3 regions of the Streptomyces sp. NBC_00210 genome follow, and region 2 is predicted to be linked to each of the others. Evidence: riboswitches for the same ligand, from Rfam matches in the RefSeq annotation. Region 2 holds a riboswitch; each other region holds the start of a gene.
The links. Region 2 has a riboswitch for cyclic di-AMP ahead of OG729_RS20990 (M23 family metallopeptidase). Riboswitches for the same ligand answer to the same signal wherever they lie in the genome.
Positions count from the first base shown of each region.

Region 1: it holds a riboswitch for cyclic di-AMP, as region 2 does, so the genes downstream of both, OG729_RS15785 (NlpC/P60 family protein) here and OG729_RS20990 (M23 family metallopeptidase) in region 2, are expected to answer to the same signal.
Region 3: it holds a riboswitch for cyclic di-AMP, as region 2 does, so the genes downstream of both, OG729_RS05270 (peptidoglycan DD-metalloendopeptidase family protein) here and OG729_RS20990 (M23 family metallopeptidase) in region 2, are expected to answer to the same signal.

Region 1 is NZ_CP108120.1:3,506,245-3,512,995, reverse strand. It holds gene OG729_RS15790 (hypothetical protein) at 1-196, shown strand, start outside; gene OG729_RS15785 (NlpC/P60 family protein) at 336-1,505, opposite strand; cyclic di-AMP (ydaO/yuaA leader) riboswitch at 1,508-1,669, opposite strand; gene pcrA (DNA helicase PcrA) at 1,933-4,404, shown strand; gene OG729_RS15775 (peptidoglycan DD-metalloendopeptidase family protein) at 4,506-6,107, opposite strand; gene OG729_RS15770 (alpha/beta fold hydrolase) at 6,370-6,751, opposite strand, start outside.
Region 2 is NZ_CP108120.1:4,607,330-4,614,080, forward strand. It holds gene OG729_RS20975 (LPXTG cell wall anchor domain-containing protein) at 1-287, shown strand, start outside; tRNA gene OG729_RS20980 (tRNA-Met) at 418-491, shown strand; gene OG729_RS20985 (PP2C family protein-serine/threonine phosphatase) at 662-1,840, shown strand; cyclic di-AMP (ydaO/yuaA leader) riboswitch at 2,073-2,229, shown strand; gene OG729_RS20990 (M23 family metallopeptidase) at 2,241-3,293, shown strand; gene OG729_RS20995 (aldo/keto reductase) at 3,452-4,396, shown strand; gene OG729_RS21000 (PrsW family intramembrane metalloprotease) at 4,462-5,796, opposite strand; gene trmB (tRNA (guanosine(46)-N7)-methyltransferase TrmB) at 5,867-6,658, opposite strand; gene lhgO (L-2-hydroxyglutarate oxidase) at 6,733-6,751, opposite strand, start outside.
Region 3 is NZ_CP108120.1:1,160,683-1,167,433, forward strand. It holds gene OG729_RS05255 (TetR/AcrR family transcriptional regulator) at 1-525, shown strand, start outside; gene OG729_RS05260 (carbohydrate kinase family protein) at 612-1,490, shown strand; gene OG729_RS05265 (SGNH/GDSL hydrolase family protein) at 1,539-2,330, opposite strand; gene OG729_RS05270 (peptidoglycan DD-metalloendopeptidase family protein) at 2,493-3,434, opposite strand; cyclic di-AMP (ydaO/yuaA leader) riboswitch at 3,439-3,595, opposite strand; gene OG729_RS05275 (alpha-galactosidase) at 3,988-6,078, opposite strand; gene OG729_RS05280 (tyrosine-protein phosphatase) at 6,260-6,751, shown strand, end outside.

The DNA.
Region 1 (6,751 bases), 1.1 Mb from region 2:
GGCACTGGTGGGCCTGAACCAGGCGGACGATCAGCCGGTGAACAACATCAAGATCGGCGTCAAGCTGGCGGTCCTGGTGGTGATCCTGGGACTGGTCTACGTCAAGCGGGACGAGGAGAAGGTGGAGAAGGCGCTCTTCGGCGCGGTGGGCGGGCTGACCGTCACGAACATCTTCATCGCGACGCTGTGGACCTGATGCGCTGAGCCTGTCGGCGGACGGGACGCTTCGGACCTGATGTTGCGGGCATGACTGCGGACCTGATGTTGCGGGCGTGATGCTGCGGACGTGAGAACGCCCGGACCCGACGGGTCCGGGCGTTCGGCTGCGTCCGGGCTCAGGCCGGGCGCACGCTGCCGTAGATCGGCATGTAGTAGATCGACTCCTCGCGGACGTTCGCACCGGGCTTGGGCGCGTGGATCATCATGCCGTCGCCGATGTAAATGCCCACGTGGCTGATGTCGTCGTAGAAGAAGACCAGGTCGCCGGGGAGCAGGTCCTTCGTGGCCACGCGCGTACCGACCTTCACCTGGTCCCAGGTGGTGCGCGGCAGGTCCACGCCCGCCGCCTTCCAGGCGGCCTGGGTCAGCCCCGAGCAGTCGTACGAGCTCGGGCCCGTCGCGCCCCAGACGTACGGCTTGCCCAGCTGGGCGCGGGCGAAGGACAGGACCTTGTCGGCCTTGGCCGTGTAACTGCCGTCGGCGGTGCCGGTACCAGTGCCAGTACCGGTTCCCGTGCCCGTGCCGCTGTCCTGGTTCTGCTCCTGCTCCTTGCGCGCGGCCTCCGCCCTGGCGCGGGCCTCCGCCTCCGCCTTGGCCTTTGCCTCGGCCTGGCGGCGGGCCTCCTCCTCTTTCCTGCGCTCGATCTCGGCGAGCCGCGCCTTCTCCTCGGCGGTCAGCTTCGACAGCAGTGCGCGCGCCTCGGCGAGCTTCGCCTGGACCTCCTGCTTGCTCGTGCGCAGGGCCTTCTGGGAGGTCGTGAGCGACTCGAGGCTCTTCGTCGCCTCCGCCCGCTGCTTGGCGGCCGCGGCCCGCTGGGTCTCGTAGTCAGTGATGGCGCTGCGCTGACGGTCGGTCATCCGGTCCATCAGCTGGGTCTGGTCGAAGTACGACTCGGGGCTGTCCGCGAACAGCAGCGCGGCGGTCGGGGTGACCGCGCCGGTGCGGTACTGCGCGGCCGCGTAGTTGCCGAGCGCCCTTCTGGACTCGTTCAGCTTCTCCGTGCGCTTGGCGGCGTCGTCGAGCAGCTCGTCGACCTCGCGCCGCTTCTCGTCGGTGGATTCCTTGGCCTTGTTGTACTTCTCGGTCGCGGTGCCGGCCTGCCGGTACAGGTCGTCGACCTTCTTCTGCACCTCTTCGACGGAGGGCTTCGGTTCGGCGGGCGCCGCGTTGGCGCTCTGAGTCGACAGCAGGGTAACGCCGGCGATGGCTGCCGTCGTGAGCCCGACGGCGGGCGAGGTCTTCGCGGTACGGCTGCGTTGTTTGCGATGCGACGCCAAGGCCGGCATCTCCTTCTTCCGTGGACCGCCTACCGGGTTAGCTGTCGGGTTCGGGCAGAACGGAAGACGCCCTACGGACCGAATGAGACAGGTCCGATTCACCCCGGTTGTGCATGGTGGGTCCCCGGTTCCGAACTTCCTTGAAGGAAGCCCGAATTCGGCGCAGGCCGCCCGATTGGCGTGGATCGCCATGGGGGTACGAGCCGCCTGGACGAGCACGCTAGCCAACTCGTGTGGCCGCTGTGAAGCTTGATGGTCGATATGCCCGATACATTTTCGTGACCTTTTTTCAGCGCGGCGGGGATCGGGTTTCCGGTGTGCCTGTGCCATGACATGGCGAAGTGGCTCGATCGCGCAGGGTTGCCGGGCCGGATTCCCGTGCGGCATGCCAATGCGGCCGCGAGCTGTCAGCGCGGCGGCCTAGACTCGTAGAGCGATGAGCAGCCTCTTTGACGACAGCTTCCTGGCGGACCTCCAGCCCAGCTCGGAGCACGCCCCGCCACCGCCCGAGGACTCGGCCCCGGAGGAGATTCCGGACGATCTCTTCCAGGGCGCGTTCGACGTGCCCCCTGCGCGGGATCCGTACCACCGTGACGGCGCCCCGCGCACGGTCGTGGACCCCGCCGCCCTGCTGGAAGGGCTGAACGAACAGCAGCGCGCCGCCGTCGTTCACACGGGCTCGCCGCTCCTCATCGTCGCCGGGGCCGGGTCCGGCAAGACCCGGGTGCTGACCCACCGGATCGCGTATCTGCTGGGGACCCGCAGCGTCCACCCCGGGCAGATACTGGCGATCACCTTCACCAACAAGGCCGCCGGCGAGATGAAGGAGCGTGTCGAGCAGCTCGTCGGCCCGCGCGCCAACGCCATGTGGGTCATGACCTTCCACAGTGCCTGCGTGCGCATCCTGCGCCGCGAGTCCAAGAGGCTCGGCTTCACCTCGTCGTTCTCGATCTACGACGCCGCGGACTCGAAGCGGCTGATGGCCCTGGTCTGCCGCGATCTGGATCTTGACCCCAAGAAGTTCCCGCCGAAGTCCTTCAGCGCCAAGATCTCGAACCTGAAGAACGAGCTGATCGACGAGGAGACCTTCGCCGACCAGGCAGTTGGGGGTACCTCCCAGGCCGAAGGCTCTGGGGGAGGCTTCGAGAAGACGCTCGCCGAGGCCTACCGGATGTACCAGGCACGGCTGCGCGAGGCCAATGCCCTGGACTTCGACGACATCATCATGACGACGGTGCATCTGCTGCAGGCGTTCCCGGACGTCGCCGAGCACTACCAGCGGCGCTTCCGCCATGTCCTGGTGGACGAGTACCAGGACACCAACCACGCTCAGTACACACTCGTACGCGAGCTGGTAGGGACGGGCCAGGAGGATCTGCCGCCGGCCGAGCTCTGCGTCGTCGGCGACGCCGACCAGTCGATCTACGCCTTCCGTGGCGCGACCATCCGCAACATCCTCCAGTTCGAGGAGGACTACGCGGACGCGACGACGATCCTGCTGGAGCAGAACTACCGCTCCACGCAGACGATCCTCTCCGCAGCCAACGCGGTCATCGAGCGCAACGAAAGCCGCCGCCCCAAGAACCTGTGGACGAATGCGGGCGCGGGTGCGCAGATCACCGGCTATGTCGCCGACACCGAGCACGACGAGGCGCAGTTCGTCGCCGACGAGATCGACCGGCTGACGGACGCGGGCGAGGCGAAGGCCGGCGACGTCGCCGTCTTCTACCGTACGAACGCCCAGTCCCGTGTCTTCGAAGAGATCTTCATCCGGGTCGGCCTGCCGTACAAGGTCGTCGGCGGGGTGCGCTTCTACGAGCGCAAGGAGGTCCGGGACGTCCTCGCGTATCTGCGGGTCCTGGCCAACCCCGAGGACAACGTCCCGCTGCGCCGCATCCTCAATGTCCCCAAGCGCGGCATCGGCGACCGCGCCGAGGCGATGATCGACGCGCTCGCGCTGCGCGAGAAGATCACCTTCCCGCAGGCACTGCGGCGCGTGGACGAGGCGTACGGCATGGCGGCCCGCTCCGCCAACGCCGTCAAGCGTTTCAACGTGCTGATGGAGGAACTGCGCACGGTCGTCGACTCGGGCGCGGGCCCTGCTGTGGTGCTGGAAGCCGTCCTGGAGCGGACCGGCTACCTGGCCGAGCTGCAGGCTTCCACCGACCCGCAGGACGAGACGCGCATCGAGAACCTTCAGGAACTGGCCGCGGTCGCGCTGGAGTTTGAGCAGGACCGTGCCGAGGAGGAGGGCGCGGGCACGCTCGCCGAATTCCTGGAGAAGGTCGCGCTCGTCGCCGACTCCGACCAGATTCCGGACGAGGACGAGGACGGCTCCGGCGTCATCACCCTGATGACGCTGCACACCGCGAAGGGCCTTGAGTTCCCGGTGGTGTTCCTGACGGGCATGGAGGACGGCGTCTTCCCGCACATGCGCGCCCTCGGTCAGGCGAAGGAGCTGGAGGAGGAGCGGCGCCTTGCGTATGTCGGCATCACGCGCGCCCGCGAGCGGCTCTATCTGACGCGCTCGTCGATGCGGAGCGCCTGGGGCCAGCCCTCGTACAACCCGCCCTCGCGCTTCCTCGAGGAGATCCCGGGCCAGCACCTGGAGTGGAAGCGGACGGGGCCGATGGCCGCGCCCGCGGGTCCGACCTCCGGCATCGCCGCCTCGCTGTCGTCGTCGCGGTCGCGCTCGGGCGGCGGCGCTTCGGGCTTTGCCACGCGGCGTACGACCGACAAGCCGGTGATCTCGCTGGCGGTCGGCGACCGGGTCACGCACGACCAGTTCGGTCTGGGGACCGTGGTGGGAGTGACGGGGTCGGGTGCGGACGCGCAGGCGACGATCGACTTCGGGGACACGAAGCCGAAGAGGCTGCTGCTGAGGTACGCGCCCGTCGAGAAGCTGTAGCTCTCACGGCCAGGTCGGATCAAGGCCGTGAGCTGCGGTCCGACCGGGTCGAGGCTGTGGTCGTGGCTACGGTCGGGTCGAGGCTGTGGTCGTGGCTACTGTCAGGTCGGGTCGAGGCCGTGGCTGCGGAGCCACGGCAGCGGGTCGATCGCCGAGCCGCCGCCGGGCCGGACCTCGAAGTGGAGATGCGGTCCGGTGGAGTTCCCTGAGTTGCCGGAGAACGCGATGACGTCACCGGCCTTGACCGAACCGGAGCGGATCTTGGTGCTGCTGAGGTGGCAGTACCAGGTCTCGGTGCCGTCGGCCGCCGTCACGATCGCCATGTTGCCGTAGGCGCTGTTCCACTGGGTGCGGACGGTGCCGTCGGTCGCGGACATCACCTTGGTGCCGTACGACACCGGGAAGTCGATGCCGGTGTGCACGGACATCCAGTTGACGCCGGCCTGACCGTAGTACGCGCTCAGACCCTGCTGTGTCACCGGCAGCACGAACTTGGGGCGCAGCGCCTCGCGGCGCCTCGCCTCTTCCTCGCGCTTCTTCTTGTCCGCCTCCTGGCGCGCCTTGAGGTCGAGGCGTTCCTGGGTGCGGGAGGCACGGTCGCCGAAGTCACGGGCGTCGGCGCTGAGAGCGGCGAGCTGCGTGTCCATCTTGTTGTTCGCGGCGATCGGCTTGACGGATGACGGGTCCGCGGCGGCCTGGTTGGTGCCTTCGCCCTTGCTGTCGCCACCGAGGTCGCCGACGGATGCGGCGGCGATGCCGGCGACGCCCATCACGCATGCGGAGGGTACGGCGACGGTCAGGAGGGCGGAGCGTTTGGCGGGGGTGCGGCGACGGCCGCGCGAGCCGCCGGAACGGCGGACGGGGCGGGGGTTTACGGCGACGCCGACGGGCTCGGATTCGTGCGCGAGCTCCGACTCGGACTCCGACTCGGAATCGAAGTCGGTGTCGGACTCGGTGTCGGCGTCGAATCCGGCTTCGAGATCTTGCTCGGCCCCGAGTTCAGGCTCGGCCTCGTACGTGTACCCGGCGTCGTACTCGGCCGCGTACTCCTGCGGGAAGTCCGACTGGTACTCCGGCTGGAACTGGGTGGTGAGGTCGGGCGCGCTCTCGTACTCGTACTCGGGGGCGGCGGGGCTGGTCTCGTACTCGAACTCGGGCGCCGCCGGGGCGGTCTCGTGGAGGAACTCATGCTCCGGCGTGAACTGTTGCGGTACGTGTGCCTCCGCGCCCGTGTTCCAGGCGGTGGCGTCGTACGTCCCGGTCTCGACGGTGGGGGCGGCCCACTGCCCTGTCGCGTCATACGCAAAGGTGGCGGCAGCCGTTTCGAACTGGCCCGTCTGCGTGGTCTGATTCCAGGCGCCTGCGTCCCACTGGCCGGTCGTGTCGTACTGGACCGCGCCGGCGTCCCACTGGCCAGTGGCGTCGTACTGGCCCGTCGTGTCGTACTGCGGGAATTGCTGCGTCTGCTGCGGCTGTTGTATCTGCTGCTGCGCGGCGTAGACGTCGTAACCGTCATAGCCGGTGGTCTGGTGCGACCCGGTGTCCCACTGGGTGGAGTCGTACTGGCCGCTGTGGCCCGCTTCATAACTGCCGGGAAGATCTCCGAAGAGCGGGTCGGCGTCGAAGCTGCCAGTGGAGAAGCTGCCAGTGGTGGAGTACTCGTCGTATCCGACGTACCCGGCGTGGGCGTGCTGGTCGTTCACCAACTTCTCTCTCGCCTCGGCAGCAGGACCTGGGTTCTGGGGCCACGGGGGAGTGAGGCACCCAGAGGGGAAAGCAGTGGCGCGACTGTACCCGGCGGTACGCGACGGCGACAATCTTCCGCAGGTTTTAGGGAATCAGGAAACGGGCATTCGGCCGTGTTTCGGGGGACTGCGGGCACAGCCTTGGCCCTACGTTCGAAAAGCGTTCGACTTTCTGGTGTCTGTCTGGACGCCGTTGAACGTGGATCGGGCGACTGCGGGATCATGCGACGGAGACGGCCCCCGAGGTGCCTGCAGTCGACTCGCTCGACTCGAGCGCCTGCCGGATGCCGGCCGCGACCGCGGGGTGGACCGGGAGGGCGAGATGGCCGACTCCGCTGACGCGCACGTTCTGCGCGATGAGGTCCGGGTGATCGATGCAGGCCGTCTCGACCGGGACCATGATCTGGTCCAAATCGCTCCAGAAGCTGATGAAATGGGTGCGGCAGCCGGGCGCGGGCCGGCGCAGCTCCGCGATCAGGGCGGAGCCGGGCCGCATCTGGCGCACGATGGGGTGAGCACTCGCGAGCGGGGCGACCGCGGTGCCGGAGTGGGGAGTGCCGAGTGTGACGAGTGTGCGTACGCGCTGGTCACCGCCGAGGCGC
Region 2 (6,751 bases):
GCCGGATCACCCTCGCCCCCGAGCGCGGCACCACCCCGCCGTCCGCCGAGCCGAGCGCGACCCCGTCCGCCCGGCCCTCCGCCACCCCGTCCGCCACCCCGTCCGCCACTGCGACCCCGTCCGCCTCGGCCTCCGCGGTGGCGGTCGGCGCCAACACCCCGGTCACCACCACCGGCGCCCTGGCCAGCACCGGCTCGTCCAGCACCACCTGGTACGCGGCCATCGCGGCCGTGGCCCTGATCGCGGCCGGTGGCGTGCTCACCGCACTGCGTCTGCGCCGCCGCTGAGTCCGGCCCGTGACGACGCCCGGCACAGCGGTCAGATGCCGGGCGGGGAGTGGAACAGCTGCCGAGCAGCTGTTCCAATCGGTAAATGGATTTGATCTTGCTCCGAATAGCGTAAGGTTGTGTTCACCGACGCGGGGTGGAGCAGCTCGGTAGCTCGCTGGGCTCATAACCCAGAGGTCGCAGGTTCAAATCCTGTCCCCGCTACTGAAAGCAGTGGCCCGGCACTCGAGAAGAGTGCCGGGCCACTGTCGTGTCCGCCCGCCGGGGTTTCGCCCGGTTGGCCGACGGCGAGTCGCCGCGCGGCGCGACTCCGGCCAGCCTGGGAAGGGCGCGGTACCTTCCGCAGCCTGGGCGGACTGGGCAGGAGAGCACTCGTGGGGTACCGAGGACAGCACCGCGGCATCAGCGCTCGCAGCTTTGTCCGCGCGCTGCCCACGCTGTTGATCATCGGCGGTGTCATCTTCGATCTCTCCACCCCGTCCGAGTTCACCGCGTCCCCTCTCTTCGCGGCCGCCCCGCTGATCGCGGCCCCCTTCTTCTCCTGGCTCACCACCCTGCTCACCGGTGTCGCGGCCGTCGCCGCGGTCCTCGGTCTGCACATCTACAACGACACCCTGAACAGCGTCTCGGCCAACACCGAGCTGTTCACCGTGGTCACCGTCGCCGGGCTCGCGCTCATCATCAATCGGGTCGTACTGCTCAGCGGCGAGCGCCTCGCCTCCGCCCGTGTCATCGCCGAGACCGCGCAGCGCGCCGTGCTGCCCACCCCCGCCGAACGGATCGGCGGGCTGCAGGTCGCCGCGCGGTACGAGGCGGCGCAGGCGGACGCCTTCATCGGCGGTGACCTCTTCGCCGTACAGGACACTCCGTACGGGGTGCGCCTGGTGGTCGGCGACGTACGGGGCAAGGGGATGGAGGCGGTCGAGGCGGTGGCAGTGGTCATCGGCGCGTTCCGGGAGGCGGCCGAGCAGGAGGCCACGCTGGAAGGGGTCGCCAAGCGCCTGGAGCGGGCGCTCGCGCGCGAGGGCACCCGGCGGGACAGCCTGGAGATCTTCGAGGAGTTCACCACGGCAGTGATCGCCGAGATCCCGCGCCGCGACGAGATGGTGCGCGTGGTGAACCGGGGCCATCCGGAACCCCTGGTGCTGTACGCCGACGGGAAGGTGCACGCGCTCGAGCCGACCGAGGCCGCGCTGCCGCTGGGCATGGGCGAGCTGAGCGGATGGCCGGACCGTGCGGACTCGTTTCCGCTGCCCGCCGGGGCCACGCTGCTGCTCTACACGGACGGCCTTTCCGAGGCGCGCAACGCGGACGGCGTCTTCTACGACCCGGCCGCGCGGCTCGGCGGTCGGCTCTTTCCCGGGCCGGAGGAGCTGCTGGACGCGCTCGTCGACGACGTACGACTGCATACCGGTGGCGGCTTGACGGACGACCTGGCCCTGCTGGCGGTCAGCCGTCCCGGGCAGGGGCAGCAGGGCCGCCGCAGGATCGTCCCCGTGGTCAGAGGGAAGAGTCAGAGCCAGGGAAGGCCACCAGACCCGCACCGTGTGTAGTCCCCGCACCGTGTGTAGTCGAAGCGCACCCCTCCGCATCACATATGAACCACCGTCAGGTGAAGGTGTGAGAGGAGAGGCGATCAAGTCGCCCGTATCCGGCCGCTTGTGTCCTGGTACGTCCGTGACGAACTCGTTAACGATCACTCGGAACAGCTTGGAATCCGGCCCTGGCTTCTATTAACGTTCGATAACGCAGCGCGGTCGTCCCAGCCGTCGCAAGAGGCGGCACCGTGCGCATGCGCCGAATCCCGCAAGGGAACCGGGGAACCACCAATTGGGGTGAATCGGGCACCTTTTGCCGCTCTTTTCCGCGGTCGAAGCGCTCGTAGGAGACCTTCCTGCTCCGAACCCGTCAGCTAACCCGGTAGGCGAGAAGGAAGGAAAGGAGTACGCCTCAGTGGCGTCCAACACCCCTGCCCCAGAAGCACCCTTCAGGCCCGACTTCTTCAGCGGCGAAGAGGGGGCGGAGCGGGCGTGGGAGGAATGGAACCCCACCGAGGACTCCGTTCGTCCGGTGCGCGGACGGCACCGTGTCGTCAAGCAGCGCGGCGGGCTCGCCCGCAGCTCCACAGTGCTCGGCGTCGGCGTCATCGCCGCGGTCGGCGCGGGCGGCATGGCCACCGCGCAGGACAAGCCGCCGGTCTCCATATCGCTCCCCGACTCGATCACGGACAACCTGCCCGACGCCAAGTCCCTTCCTGGCGTGGGCTCTTTCCTGTCCGACGACTCCTCGGACGCCGACGCCGACAACACCTCCCCGCTCACGGCGGTGACGCTGGCCTCGGACACCGACTCCAAGACCGCTGCCGATGGCGCGGCCGGCGCGGGTGAGGCGCTGCGCGCCCGCATCCTCCAGCAGGCCGAGCAGCAGCAGGCGGAAGCGGACGCCGAGGCGAAGGCGGCCGTGGAGAAGCTTGCGGCCGAGAAGGCCGCGGCTGAGGCGAGGAAGCAGCAGACCGCGGCGGAGGCCAAGGCCGAGGCGGAGAAGCTTGCGGCCGAGAAGGCCGCGGCGGCCAAGGCGGAGGCCGAGCGCCTTGCCAAGCTCGCGGCGAGCTATTCGCTGCCCACCTCCTCGTACACGATCACCTCCACCTTCGGCGAGGCCGGCTCCATGTGGTCCTCGGGCTACCACACCGGCCTGGACTTCGCCGCCCCGACGGGCACGCCGCTCAAGGCGGTCCACAGCGGCACCGTCAAGTCGGCCGGCTGGTCCGGCTCCTACGGCTACCGCACGGTGCTGGAGCTCGATGACGGCACGGAGATCTGGTACGCCCACCAGTCCTCGATCTCGGTCAGCGCGGGCCAGAAGGTGACGACGGGCGAGACGATCGGCCGTGTGGGTGCGACCGGCAATGTGACCGGCCCGCATCTGCACCTGGAGGTCCACACGGCGGGCGGGACGGGCATCGACCCGATGACCTGGCTGCGCGACAAGGGCCTCACCGTCTGACGTTCCGCACTGCTCTGCGCCCCTCGCGCCGTTCGGCGCCTGGGGCGCTGATGCGCGGCGCCGCCCCATGTGCGCGGCGGCAGCCATGCGGGAGGTGGACCCCGTCGGCCGACTGCGGAATGTGGAATAGGTCGCACCGTACCGCTGTTGGTCAACCCATGACTTCTCTCCGTACGTTCGGCTCGTCCGGTATCGCCGTCTTCCCGCTCGCTCTCGGCGGCAATGTCTTCGGCTGGACCGCCGACCAGGCGCAGTCCTTCGCCGTGCTCGACGCGTACACCGCTGCCGGAGGCAACTTCGTCGACACCGCCGACGCCTATTCGGCGTGGGTGCCGGGCAACGAGGGCGGCGAGTCCGAGACCGTCATCGGCAGCTGGCTCGCCGCGCGCCGCAACCGCTCCGAGGTCGTCGTGGCGACCAAGGTCGGCTCCCACCCGCAGTACAGGGGCCTGTCCGGCTCGACCATCAAGGCCGCGGCCGAGGCCTCCTTGCAGCGGCTCGGCACCGACTACATAGACCTGTACTACACGCACTTCGACGACCTGACCGTCCCTGTCGAGGAGATCATCACCGCGCTGGACCAGCTGGTGAAGGAGGGCAAGGTGCGTGCCATCGCCGCCTCCAACCTCAGCGCCGACCGGCTCCGGGCGTCCCTGGAGTTCTCGGAGCGCGAGGGGCTGGCCCGCTACGTCGCGCTGCAGCCGCACTACAACCTGGTCTCCCGGGACAGCTACGAGGGCGACCTGCAGGACACGGCCGCGGCCGCCGGTCTGGCCGCCGCCCCCTACTCCGGGCTCGCGTCCGGCTTCCTCACCGGCAAGTACCGCCCCGGTACGACGGTGGACAGCGCACGGGCCGCGGGCGCGGGCAAGCACCTGAAGAGCGAGCGGGGCGTGCGGGTCCTCGCCGCGCTGGACAAGGTGGCCCGGGCGCGCGGCGTCGAGGTGGCGACCGTCGCGCTCGCCTGGCTGGCCGCGCAGCCGACTGTCGTCGCGCCGATCGCCTCGGCCCGTACGGTCGAGCAGCTGCCGGCCCTGACGGCGGTCGCGGAGCTGGAGCTGACGGCCGTGGAGGTGGCCGAGCTGACGGCGGCGTCGGCGTAGCCCCGCCTGGTGCCCGGCGGGGCGGTGGCCGGCGGCCGGGCCGGTGGCTGCTGTCAGCCGGGCCGCTAGCTGCGGTACGGGTTGTAGCCGCCGTAGTCGCGGTACGGCGGCGGCGTCCACACCCGGCCCGTCGCCTGCGCCGCGTACGTCAGCGCGGGACCCGCGACGTGCTTGCGCTGCCAGAGGTGGTGCAGCAGCTCCTGCTCGCGCGCCACGAAGTCCGGGCCCGCCGCGCCGCGGTGGGCCCGGTGGCGCAGAAAGGCCAGGCTCGTCGCGAACCGCTCGTACTCCGAAACGGCGTGCGCGGCGGCCGGTCCATGCGTACGCCGGGCGACGTCGCGCGCGATCGAACGCGCCCGCATCGAGGACAGGGCGCGCGGTTCGGCCGTCATCAGCCAGCCGGCCGCGGCGTATGCGGGCAACTCCGTCGATATCGTGCGCAGCTCGCGCTGCCGGGTCCAGATCGTCAGCCAGGTCAGCAGCCCGAAGACGGGGACCATGAACGCCCCGTACACGGCGTAGAAGCCGAACGGGCCGAAGAGCGACGACGAGCCGTTCCACAGGGCGTGCATGCCCATCGCCAGGGCGAGGCCGAGCAGCGGCAGCGCGATCCGGCGTATCTTCTGGCGCTGCGCGGCCAGCGCGGCAGCGCCGAAGCCGATGCCGGTCAGCACCGTGAAGAGCGGATGCGCGAACGGCGACATGACCACGCGTACGAAGAAGGTCGCCGCGGTCACCGAGGCGAGGCCGGATGTGCCTATCTCCTGGTCCTCGCCGAAGGCGTTGCCCAGGTAGAGGATGTTCTCGGTGAAGGCGAAGCCGGTCGCGGTGAAGCCGGCCACGACCACGCCGTCGACGATCCCGGTGAAGTCCCGTCTGCGGAAGATGAAGAGGAGCAGGATCGCGGCGGCCTTCGCGCTCTCCTCGATGATCGGGGCTATGACCGTCGCGCCGATGGTGTCCGCGCTTGCCGGGTCGGCGGTGGCGGTCGCTATCCAGCGGGTCGCGAAGGAGTTCGCGATGATCGCGACGAGGGCGGCGGCGAACGCGCCCCAGGCGAACGCGAAGAGGAGGTTCTTCCAGGGGCCCGGTTCGACCCGGTCCAGCCAGGCGAAGGCCGCGGTGAGGAGCGGGACGGGCAGCGTCGCGAGGCCGAGACCGACCAGAAAGCCGTGGGTGCCGGTCTGTTCGCGTACGAGCGCGAGGATGACGAGGCCCGAGAGGGCGAGGAGGGTGATCAGCACCCCTGCCCGGACGGCCTTGCTGTGCCAGAGCCAGGAGGCCCGGCGCGGTTTGTAGCGCCAGCGGGCACGCTCCGGCACGGCGTTGAACAGCGGCTGCTGCTCGAACGCCGGGACCGCCGGATGCGGTGGATGGTGCTGCGGCGACGACTCGGACACCCGACGACCCTAACGAGGGGCACTGACACCTGGCGACGGGCCCGTGGCTCTTCCGGGGCGCTACCGAGGATTACGCGGGACCCAGCGGGCGGCGGAACAGCAGGTCGTGCACCTTGTGGCCCTTGTCCAGGCCCTGTCCTTCGAATCGGGTCAGTGGCCGGAAAGCGGGCCGCGGGGCGTAGCCGCCGTCCTCCTGGGCGTTCTCGAAGTCCGGGTGCGCGGAGAGCACTTCGAGCATCCGTTCGGCGTACTCCTCCCAGTCGGTCGCGCAGTGCAGGACCGCGCCGGGCTTCATGCACGTCGCGGCGAGAGTGAGGAACTCGGGCTGGATCAGCCGCCGCTTGTGGTGCCGCTTCTTGGGCCAGGGGTCGGGGAAGAAGACGCGCAGCCCGTCGAGCGAGGCGGGCGGGAGCATCTCCCGCAGGAGGATGATCGCGTCGCCGTTGGCGACCCGGATGTTGGACAGTCCGTTCCGCTCTGCGAGACCGAGGAGGTTGCCCTGGCCCGGGGTGTGCACATCGACGGCGAGAATCCCGGTGCCCGGGTCGGCTGCGGCCATCTGCGCGGTGGCCTCGCCCATCCCGAACCCGATCTCCAGGACGACCGGCAGACCGCCGAACATCTCGTTCGGGTCGAGGACGCGCTGCCCGTCGATGTCGAGGCCCCAGACGGGCCACAGCCGCTGGAGGGCATCGCCCTGCCCGGCGGTCACCCGGCTGCGCCGCGGCTGGAAGCTGCGGATGCGCCGCTCATGGTGCGACCCGGCGGGATCGGCGACGGGCCCCCCGGGGAAGCGCGGCTCGCTCTTGGCGCGGATGGGGGCCGGGGGGCTGTCGGGGGTGAGGTTACGGAGCTCGGTCACAGTGGGTTGATTCTAACGGGGCGGGGTCCGTGGCCCGGCTCACGCTGTGCCCCGGTGCCGTGTGGCGCGGGGCCCTATCTGCCGCCCGCCCGG
Region 3 (6,751 bases), 3.4 Mb from region 2:
ATCGCCGACGTCGCCTCGGCGCTCGGGGTGAGCAATGCCCTGGTCCTCTACCACTTCTCGACCAAGGAGAAGCTCGTCGCGGCCGCTTTCGCCCACGCCGCCGACGGCGATCTCGCCCATCTGCGCAAACTGCTGGGCCGGCGCACCTCCGCGCTGCGCCGCCTGCGGGCAGCGGTCCGCTGGTACGCGCCGACGGGCACGGCCAAGGGCTGGCGGCTGTGGATCGAGGGCTGGGCGGCCGCGCTGCGCGAGCCCGCGCTGCGGGAGGTGGCCCGCGATCTCGACCAGCAGTGGAAGGCCGCTTTGACGGAAGTCATCGCGGAAGGCGCCGCGGCGGGCGAGTTCCCCTGCGAGGACCCGGCGGCAACGGCCTGGCGGCTGACGGCGTTTCTGGACGGGCTCGCCGTGCAGATGACCTCGTACGCGGGCTCGCTCTCGCGCGCCGCGATGCTGGAGTGGACCGACGAAGCGCTCGCCCGTGAGCTGGGTGTGGAGCGCGAAGCCCTGACCGCCGCCGCACGCTGAACCCCGAGCGGTCATACTGGGCAACTGTGTCGCACCAGTCGCAGCAACAGCAGACCGATCAACTCCCTTACAACGCACACGATGTACTGGTCGTCGGTGGCAGCGGCGTGGACACGGTCGTCCGCGTGGAATCGCTGCCCGTCCCGCTCGCGGACTCCGTCGGCGTCGGCCCGATCCGCGAATGGCCCGGCCACACCGGCGGCAATGTGGCCCTGGGCTGCCGGGCACTCGGACTGAATGTCACCCTGCTCGACTACGTCGGCGACGACTGGCCGGGTCGGCAGGTCCGGGAACGGCTCGCGGCCGGCGGGGTGGCCTTCGAGCCGCTGCTCTCCCCGGCCGGGACCCGGCGCGCGGTCAATCTCGTCGACCCCGCCGGCCGCCGGATGTCCTTCTACGACGGCCGCGATCCGGCGGACCTGCGGATGCCACGCGAGGTCTACCTCCCCCATCTGCGGCGGGCCCGCCATGTCCATCTCTCGATCGTGAACTTCGCCCGGTTCCTCTACGACGACATCGAGGAGCTGGGCACCCCGGTCTCCACCGATCTGCACGACTGGGACGGACTGGCCGACCACCAACGGGAGTTCGCGCTCCGCTCGGACCTGGTCTTCCTCAGCGCGGCGGGCGCGGGTGAGCGGATCGCGTCGGTGATGCGCGAGATCCTGCGCGACGGACGGGCCCAGGCGGTGATAGCGACGGCGGGCGCCGGGGGCTCGTATCTCCTCACCCGTGAGGGCGGCAGCACACCGCGCCCCGTCCCCGGGGCGGTGCCGCCGGCTCCGGTGGTGGACTCCAACGGTGCGGGCGACGCGTATGTCTGCGGCTTCCTCTACGGGCGGCTGGCAGGCCGGGACCTGGAGGACTGCGCCCGGCTCGGCGCGCTGGCGGGCGCCCATGCCTGTACGGGCGAGGGCAGCACGGCGCTGATCAGCGCGGCTGAACTCCACTCGGACCGAGTCTGAAGAGCGGCCGGGGTCGCGGGTGCGTCACGGCACCCGCACCCGGCACCGCTACAGAGGCAGCAGATTGGGGCGCTTGGCCTCGACATGGTCGCCGGAGCTCTCGCCGCGCAGTCGCCGCCCGATCCATGGCACCAGATGCGTGCGCGCCCACTGGATGTCGTCCCGGCGCACCTCGAGCGGGCCGCGCGGCGGCTGCGGCGGCCACGGCTGGTCCGGGTCGGCGGGCACTTCGATGCCGAGCACCTGGGCGGCGCGCAGCGCGACCCTGGTGTGTCCCTCGGGCGACAGATGCAGCCGGTCGGCGTCCCAAGCCCGCCTGTCCTGCACGGACTTGAGCGACCAGAGGTCCAGTACGGGGCAGTCGTATCGGTCGGCGATGGCCCGGACATGCGCGGTGTACGTGGCGATCTTGCCGCGCAGATGGCGCAGCACCGGCACGTCGCGCGTGTCGAAGCCGGTGGTCACCATGACCGTGCCGACAGCTCCGGTGAGCTCGGCGACGGCCCGCTCGAAGCGCTCGGCCACGTCGTCTGGGTCGGTGCCCGGCCGGATGATGTCATTGCCGCCGGCGCAGAACGTCACGAGATCCGGGGCGAGTTCCTTCGCCCTCGGCACCTGTTCCGCCACGATCTGGTCGAGGAGACGGCCGCGTACGGCGAGATTGGCGTACCTGAAGGCGTGTTCCGGCATCCGGTCGCCGAGCAGGACCGCGAACCGGTCCGCCCAGCCGACGTACGTCCCGTCGGGGCCCGGGTCTCCGACGCCCTCGGTGAAGCTGTCACCGATAGCCGCGTACGACCCGAATGCGCCACTGTTCTTGTCTCTCGAATCGTCTGCCACGAGTCCATATCTTTCCCTTACGGGTGTGACTTACGCGACCGTAAGGAGGGGTTGACGAGGGGTGATCTATGCCACCGGTCAAGTTTCGCCCAACCCGGAATACGCCGAATCCCCTCGCGCCGCTGGGGGATTCGGCGCGAGGGGATCGGCTGGACCGGTGGATCAGATCGAGACACCGTGCTGGCGCAGGTACGCCAGCGGGTCGACGTCCGAGCCGTAGTTCGGGCCGGTACGGATCTCGAAGTGCAGGTGCGGACCGGTGGAGTTGCCGGTGGAGCCGGACAGACCGATCTGCTGGCCGCCGCTCACGCTCTGGCCGGCGGAGACGGCGAGCGAGGAGAGGTGGCCGTACTGCGAGTAGCTGCCGTCGCCGTGCTGGATGACGACCTCGTTGCCGTACGCGCCGCCCCAGCCCGCGGAGACCACGGTGCCCGGACCGACGGCCTTGACGGTGGTGCCGGTGGAGGCGGCGAAGTCGACACCGGTGTGGTAGCCGCTGGACCACATGGAGCCGGCGAGGTGGTACGGAGTGATCACGGTCGCGCCGCTGACCGGTGCCGTGAAGCCGGAGCCGCTGGTCTGCGAGGCGCTCGCCGAGTCACCGGAGGAGGACTGCACGGAGGCCTTCGAGGCGGAGTCCTGAGCGTCGGAGGAGGACTTCGCCTTGCGCTCAGGGCGCGGCTTCGACTCGTCGTGAGCCTTCGCCTTCGACTTCCCGCCGAGGGTGAGCTTGAGGCCCGGGTGGATCAGCGAGGGGTTGTCGCCGACCTGCTTGCGGTTGTCCTCGTACAGCTTCTTCCAGCCGCCGCGGACATGGTGCTCGTCGGCGATCTTGGAGAGATAGTCACCGGCGACGACGCGGTAGGTGGTGAGGGCGGCCTGCTTCTTGGCCACCGGGGCCGCGGCGGCGGTCGTCGGCACCTGCGAGGTGGCGGCGGTCACCGCCGTGTGGGAGGTCGCTGCGGGCGCGGTCTGGCCGGCCGCATGGGCGCCGGCGGCGCCCATCAGCGGAAGGGCGATGGCGGCGCCACCCGTACCGGCGGCGACGACTCCGCGGGTGATCGGGCTGGTCCTGGGACGGCGGTGCTTACCCTTTCCGGGCATGGCGCATTCCTCTCCGGCGCCTGCGAGGTGAGCTGTCGGGTTCGGGCTGGAGATGCCCGGTCGCGCAAAATGCACGACTTAACCCCAAGCCGTCCCGGATGTCCGGAATCGGCATACTTCCTGGGTCCCCCGCTCCTGCCACGCGTGGGTGGGTTTCGAATTCCGGGCGGCGGCAGGATTAGGCGGTCCGTCCGGATTGACGGTGACGCTAAACGAGCCGGATCAAAAGGAACAAGCCACTGCTTTCGCCGATCATGGGCCACCGCGGCATCAAGGGGAAATTTCCCGTCACCCTCCGTGGACCCGGGAACCGCAACTCTCCGACCGGTAAGGGATTTCACACCCCGCACGCCGCCACAGACCGTCACGAATATGATCCTGCTCACGCGTCGTGACCCATCTCCTTTACAGTCGGGGCACGTTATATCTAATCGTCCAATTCGGACAGAAGCGTCATTTAATGACGATGGCTCTCACTTACGTCCACATTCCCGCCTTTTTGGCCGGAGGAATTCCACCGCGCTACCTCTGGCCAGTCCCGCCGCGAGTCGCCTCAGCGGCGGCGCAGCCTGATCACGGTGGCGTCCAGGTCGCCCTTCAGTCCGGTGTGCAGTCCGTGGTGCAGCAGCACGGCCCCGCGGTGTACGGCGCCGGTGTCCACGCACTCGTAGCCGGCCGCCGGGTCGATGCCGCGCAGCCGCAGCCGCGGCGGCTGCTCTCCGTAGTGCTGAGCCTGCAGCCAGGCGAGTACGACGGTCTCGTCGCCGCGGACGTACTGCACGGCGCTGAGCCCGCCCTCGGGCGGCTTGAGCCGGTACAGCTCGCCGTGCTGCACCAGCGGCCGGATCTGCTTGTAGAGCTCCACCCAGCCACGCGCCTCGGCAAGCTCCTCCTCGCTCCACTCGGTGAGGTCACCGCCGACCCCGAGCACACCGGCCATCGCGCTGACGAAGCGGAGGCGGAGCGTGCTGACGCGGCCGTTGAGCTGGACATTGGGGCTGTCGGTGACCCAGGCCGCCATGACCCGCGCGGGGTGCAGCTGGGTGAAGCCCTGCTGGATCGCGAGCCGGTCCAGCGGATCGGTGTTGTCCGAGGTCCACACCTGGTCGGTGCGGGAGAGGATCCCGAGGTCGATCCGGCCGCCGCCGCCCGAGCAGGACTCGAAAGCGACGGACGGATGCGCGGCGCGCAGCCGGTCGAGAAGTGCGTACAGCGCGTGCACATGCTCGACCCACAGCCTCTGCGGGTACGGTTCGCCGGGCCAGCCCGCGTCCGTGAAGCAGCGGTTGAAGTCCCATTTCACATAGTCGACGGGCGCGCTCGAGAGCAGCCCGTCCAGCTGGTCCCAGAGGTACTCCTGTACGTCCTCGCGGGCGAGGTTCAGCACAAGCTGGTTGCGGAACTCGGTCCTGACGCGGCCGGGGTGGTGCTGTACCCAGTCGGGGTGCGCGCGGTAGAGATCGCTGTCCGCGTTGACCATCTCCGGCTCGACCCAGATCCCGAACTGCATCCCCAGCGCGTGCACTTCGTCGGCGAGCGGCCCCAGTCCACGGGGAAAGCGTTCGGCGTTGGGGGTCCAGTCGCCGAGTCCTGCGCGGTCGCTGGTGCGCTGCCCGAACCAGGCGTCGTCCACGACGAACAGCTCGATGCCCATGGCGGCGGCCCGCTGGGCGAGCTCGCGCTGCTGCTGCTCGGAGATGTCGAAGCCGGTGGCTTCCCAGGAGTTGTAGAGGACCGGGCGGTCCCTCGCTGCGTCGGGGACGATGTGCGCCAGCTGCCAGGCGTGCCAGGCGCGGCTGGCTCCGCCGAATCCGCCGTCGCTGAACAGCCCGGCGAAGACGGGCGAGGTGTACGACGCGCCGGGTGCGAGCCGCAGCAGTCCTGAGTCGTCGTAGCCCGCGCCGCCGGTGATCTGCACCAGTCCGTCGGGCAGCTGCTGTACGCAGATCCGCCACGATCCGGACCAGCCGAGCGCGCAGCCGTAGACCTCACCCTGCTCCTCGGTGGCCCCTTCCGCATCGAGTGCGACCCACGGCAGGTGCTGGTGCCCGGTGTGGCCGCGGCGGCTGCTCAGCACCTTCTCGCCATAGGTGAGCTCGGAGCGCACGAGCAGCGACTCGGCCGCCCAGCGGCCGTGCAGTTGGCTGAGCCGCCAGCGCTCGCGCTGCGGCAGCGTCCAGACGGCGGCGTCGGCCCGCAGCAGCTCCAGGCCGGGCCCCTCACCCATATGAGTGACGGTCACCCAGCGCTCGATGACATCGGAGTCGTCACGCATGCGGTGGTGGAGTGTGAGGCCGAGGCCGTGCACGGCGTCGCTGAAGCGGAGCCGCAGTTCGTCGCCGTCCAGAGCGGCGTCGGCGAAGGTCCACTCGGTGCCGCGCACCTCGGGTGTCCGGACGGAGAGCGCCGGGCGGACGAAGCGCGGACCGCCTTCGACCGGGTATTCCTCGTGCCCGTCGAGCTGAGACTCGAACGGCCAGTACGGGGGCGGGCCCTGGGCCGCGAGTGCCTCCGCGTCGGCGGTCGAGATCCGCGGCCCCCAGTGGATATGGACCAGTTCGTCATCATCGGTCAGGTGCAGTGCATAACTGCTCGCGGGTCCGGAGAGGACCCATGTACGACCCTTGCCAACACACTCGATCATCCCGACCCCTCAGATCCTCACAGGTCCGCACAGGCCCGCACATCATCCGACGGGAGGCTCCGCCTGTGCAACGCTCTTGCGGAGACGGCCGAGATGATTGCCTGATGAACCAGTGTCGTATCGTCGGGATCGCGCCCTCGTCGGCGACCAGCGCCGACGGCAGTGACTTCAGGAGCCCTTGGTGACGCAGCAGCTGCCGCAGGTCCCGTCGACAGAGCCCCCACTGTCCGGAGTGCGCAACTTCAGGGACGTGGGCGGCCTGCCGACCGTGGACGGCCGGCAGATACGGGCCGGACGGCTCTTCCGCAGCGGCCACCTGGCGCACGCGACCGAGACCGACGCCTCGTTCCTCGCCACGCTGGGCCTGCACACGATCTTCGACTTCCGCAACGCGGCCGACATGCGCCTCGAGGGCCCGGACGTCGAGCTGCCCGGCGTACGGAATGTGAATCTGCCACTCAGCGACCCGGCGGACGGCGCCGAGTTCTGGCGGATGGTCCGGGACGGCAACCTCGACCAGCTGCGGTCGATCCTCGCGGACGGCAAGGCGGCCGGGAGGATGTCGGCCTCGTACCGGACGATGATCAAGCACCGCACCGCCGAGCACAGCCAGGTGCTGCACGCGCTCGCCGCCGACAGTGTCCCCGCCCTGATGCACTGTGCGGCGGGCAAG